One region of the Mitsuaria sp. BK037 genome, then DNA from elsewhere that is predicted to be linked to it. Evidence: riboswitches for the same ligand, from Rfam matches in the RefSeq annotation. Region 1 holds a riboswitch; the other holds the start of a gene.

Region 1 (2,199 bases):
TGACGCCGATGTAGGCGGCCTGCTCGTCGGTCAGCTCGCTCAGCTGCGCGTTCAGCGTCTTGAGCTGCAGGCGCGCGACGTGCTCGTCCAGGTGCTTGGGCAGCACGTAGACCTGGCCCACGGCATAGGCGTCCTTGTGCGCGAACAGCTCGATCTGCGCGATCGTCTGGTTGGCGAAGCTCGACGACATCACGTAGCTCGGGTGGCCGGTGCCGCAGCCCAGGTTCACGAGGCGGCCCTTGGCCAGCAGGATGATGCGCTTGCCGTCCGGGAAGATCACGTGGTCCACCTGCGGCTTGATCTCTTCCCACTCGTACTGCTCGAGCGAGGCGACGTCGATCTCGTTGTCGAAGTGACCGATGTTGCAGACGATCGCGTTGTGCTTCATCGCAGCCATGTGCTCGTGGCGGATCACGTTCTTGTTGCCGGTCGTGGTCACGAAGATGTCGGCCTTGTCGGCGGCGTATTCCATCGTCACGACGCGGAAGCCCTCCATCGCGGCCTGCAGCGCGCAGATCGGATCGATCTCGGTGACCCAGACCTGGGCCGACAGCGCGCGCATCGCCTGCGCCGAGCCCTTGCCCACGTCGCCGTAGCCGGCGATCACGGCGATCTTGCCGGCGACCATGACGTCGGTGGCGCGCTTGATGCCGTCCACCAGCGACTCGCGGCAGCCGTAGAGGTTGTCGAACTTGCTCTTGGTGACCGAGTCGTTGACGTTGATCGCGCGGAACAGCAGCGTGCCCTTGGCCGACATCTCCTTCAGGCGATGTACGCCGGTGGTCGTTTCCTCGGTCACGCCGATGATCTCGGCGCTCTTGCGGGTGTACCAGGTCGCGTCTTCGGCGATCTTCTTCTTGATCGCGGCGAACAGGATGCGCTCTTCCTCGCTACCCGGATTGGCCAGGACCGACAGGTCCTTCTCGGCCTTCTGGCCCAGGTGCATCAGCAGCGTCGCGTCGCCGCCGTCGTCCAGGATCATGTTGGGGCCTTCGCCCGCTTGGCCCTTGGCGCCGAATTCGAAGATGCGGTGGGTGTAGTCCCAGTAGTCCTCCAGCGTCTCGCCCTTGTAGGCGAAGACCGGGGTGCCGACGGCGACCAGCGCGGCGGCGGCGTGGTCCTGCGTCGAGAAGATGTTGCACGAGGCCCAGCGGACTTCGGCGCCCAGCGCCTGCAGCGTCTCGACCAGCACGGCGGTCTGGATCGTCATGTGCAGCGAGCCGGTGATGCGCGCGCCCTTGAGCGGCTGGGCCGCGGCGTATTCCTCACGGATCGCCATCAGCGCGGGCATCTCGCTCTCGGCGATCTTGATCTCCTTGCGGCCCCAGTCGGCCAGCGACAGGTCTTTGATCAGGTACTGGTCTTGGGCCAGCGGCTTCAGTTGGGCGTTCATGCGGACTCCTGCGAGGAAGGGCCGTCGACGCCAGCGATCAGGACATGGGGAGAAGTGGGGAGGGCACTTGCCGCTCGGTCCTCACCCGGCCTGCGAAGGGTCGACGGGTGAGCGCGGTTGCCATGGCCGCGGGCACGTCGCCGCGCGGCGGTTCCGAGCCTGGCCTCGATGGGATGGGAGGTCGCAACGCTCCTCGGAACAGGGCGCGATTGTAGACATGTTCCGTTCGACGGCTCGATGACAGCGTCACGGTCGGGGCCACAATCGCCCCCCATGCGAACGATCCCCCCGCTCAGCGACTGTCCCCGCGCGGCCTGGCTCCCCCTGCGCGGGGTGCTGACCGACATCGACGACACCCTGACGGCCGAGGGCGACATCGCCCCCGCCGCGCTGGCGGCCCTGCATCGGCTGCAGGGCGCCGGCGTCCCCGTCATCGCGATCACCGGCCGGCCCGCGGGCTGGAGCGCGCCCTTCGCGTTGGACTGGCCCTTGCGGGGGATCGTGGCGGAGAACGGCGGGGTGCTGCTGCACCGGGAGAACGACGCGCTGGTCACCGAGTTCGCCCAGGACGACGCGACGCGACGGGAGAACTTCGCGCGTCTGCAGGCCTGCGCGGGGGCGATCGTGGCGACGGTGCCGGGCGCCCAGCTGGCGCGCGACAGCGCGGGGCGGCTGACCGACATCGCGGTCGACCACAGCGAATTCACGCGGCTGGACGACGACGCGATCGCCGCCGTCTGCGACCTGATGCGCGCCCATGGGCTGGTGGCGACGGTGAGCTCGATCCACGTCAACGGCTGGATCGG
Region 2 (2,199 bases), on a different contig from region 1:
TTGGCGCGGATGCCCTGCCAGGCTTCCTCGGTGTCCTCGACGATGAAATCGGTGATGCCGTGGATCAGCGCATGCGACAGCCGCGCGTCGACGTCGCCCGCGCGCCAGGCCAGCTTGGCGCTGTCGTCCTTGGCCGCGCCCTTGACCGACTCGGCCACCTCGAGCAGCCGCTCGGTCGCGTCCTCGCGGCGGTTCAGCACCACGTCCTCGACGCGCTCGCGCAGGTCGGCGGGGATCTCGTCGTAGACGCCGACCATGCCGGCGTTGACGATGCCCATGTCCATGCCGGCCTGGATCGCGTGGTACAGGAAGACCGTGTGGATGGCCTCGCGCACCGGCTCGTTGCCGCGGAAGCTGAAGGACACGTTGGACACGCCGCCGCTGACCTTCGCTCCGGGCAGGTTCGCCTTGATCCAGCGCGTGGCCTCGATGAAGTCGACCGCGTAGTTGTTGTGCTCCTCGATGCCGGTGGCGATCGCGAAGATGTTGGGGTCGAAGATGATGTCCTCGGGCGGGAAGCCGATCTCGTCGACCAGCAGCCGATAGGCGCGCTCGCAGATCTGGATCTTGCGTTCGTAGGTATCGGCCTGGCCGGTCTCGTCGAAGGCCATCACCACGGTGGCCGCGCCATAGCGGCGGATCAGCTTGGCCTGGCGGCGGAACTCGGCCTCGCCCTCCTTCAGCGAGATCGAGTTGACGATGCCCTTGCCCTGGATGCACTTGAGCCCGGCCTCGATCACCTCCCACTTGGAGGAGTCGATCATGATCGGCACGCGCGCGATCTCGGGCTCGGAGGCGATCAGGTTGAGGAAGCGCACCATCGCGGCCTTGCTGTCCAGCATGGCCTCGTCCATGTTGATGTCGATGACCTGGGCGCCGTTCTCGACCTGCTGGCGGGCGACGCTCAGCGCCTGCTCGAAATCGCCATTCAGGATCATCCGCGCGAAGACCTTGGAGCCGGTGACGTTGGTGCGTTCGCCCACGTTGACGAACAGCGTGCCGGCGCCGATGGCCACCGGCTCCAGGCCGGAGAGCTTCATCGGGGGGACGGCGGCGCGGCCCGGAGCGGTGCTGGCGTCGGAAGCGGGAGGGAGGGCGGACATGGCGGCGGCGCTCTTCGAGGCTGGAGGAAGCTGGATCGAGACGGGGCCGCGCAACTCACCGCAACCCCGCGCGGGGCGGGACGGTGAGCGTCGTTGTTCAGCGGGGTCCCGGGGTCCGACCGCGCCGTTCCGAGCCTGGCGGGCGCCCGGATGACGGGACCTGTCGCAACGCTCCTCGGAAACCACCGCCGCCCCGATGCCGCGAATGCGGCATTGCTGGCAGCGGAAACGGCGTGCATTCTACCGGTCCGGCCCTGCTTTGTTCGTGCCGGAATGCCTGCCGAAGCCTCGCGCGGACCTATGCTCGCCCGCAGCGTGCCGCGGTGGAGGGAACCGGCGCAGGCACGGCGACATCCGACAACGACAACAACGAGGAGGCGACGTCCGGTCGCCGGGAAGGCCACGTGGATCTGGTCCAACTTCCTTCAAACAGCCTGCGCGTGGGACAGGTGCTGACCTTCTCGCTGCGCGACGCGGCGGGGCACCTGCTGTTCGCCGCCGGGCATCCGCTGCCCGACACGCCGCAGGTGCGCGAGCTGCTGGCGCGCGGGCCCTGGGTCCAGGCGCACGAGACGCGCGAATACCAGCGCGCCCTGGCCCACAAGCTCGACACGATGATGCTGCAGGGGGCCTCGCTGTCCGCGCTGGCCAATGCCAAGGCCGAGTACAAGCCCACGCGGCCCATGCCCCTGCCGGCGGCGACGGGGCCGGCGCACACCGCCATCTGGGCCGATTTGCAGTGGCATGCGCAGCAGGTGCTGCGCGATCCGCATCGGCCGGACTTCCTCCTGCGCCTGGCGCAGCTGCTGGACACGGTGCTGTCGCGCCTGACGCAGCAGCCCGATGCCTCGCTGGCGATGCTGGTGCACGACGCGGGCCAGGAGCCGCTGCAGTACAGCGCGCGGCATGCGCTGCTGTCGCTGGTGCTGGCGGAGATGACGACCCGCCAGCTCGGCTGGAGCGAGGGCCGCCGGCGCACGCTGGGCCTGGCGGCGCTGACGATGAACCTGGACAGCGCCGCGCAGCAGGACCAGCATGCGCTGCGGCCCGAGGCGCTGGCCCAGGCGCAGCGCGAGGCCCTGGCCGGCCATGGCGA

The links. A riboswitch is a leader RNA that binds a small molecule or an ion and turns the genes downstream of it on or off. The one in region 1 is predicted to bind S-adenosylhomocysteine.
Region 2: linked by a shared signal. The riboswitch ahead of metH (methionine synthase) and the one ahead of ahcY (adenosylhomocysteinase) in region 1 are both predicted to bind S-adenosylhomocysteine.

Annotation. Positions count from the first base shown of each region.
Region 1 is NZ_JACHYS010000002.1:942,144-944,342, reverse strand. Features, by position in the region: gene ahcY (adenosylhomocysteinase) at 1-1,393, opposite strand, end outside; S-adenosyl-L-homocysteine riboswitch at 1,496-1,594, opposite strand; gene FHT37_RS16190 (HAD family hydrolase) at 1,667-2,199, shown strand, end outside.
Region 2 is NZ_JACHYS010000003.1:168,598-170,796, forward strand. Features, by position in the region: gene metH (methionine synthase) at 1-1,103, opposite strand, end outside; S-adenosyl-L-homocysteine riboswitch at 1,182-1,286, opposite strand; gene FHT37_RS17520 (HD-GYP domain-containing protein) at 1,508-2,199, shown strand, end outside.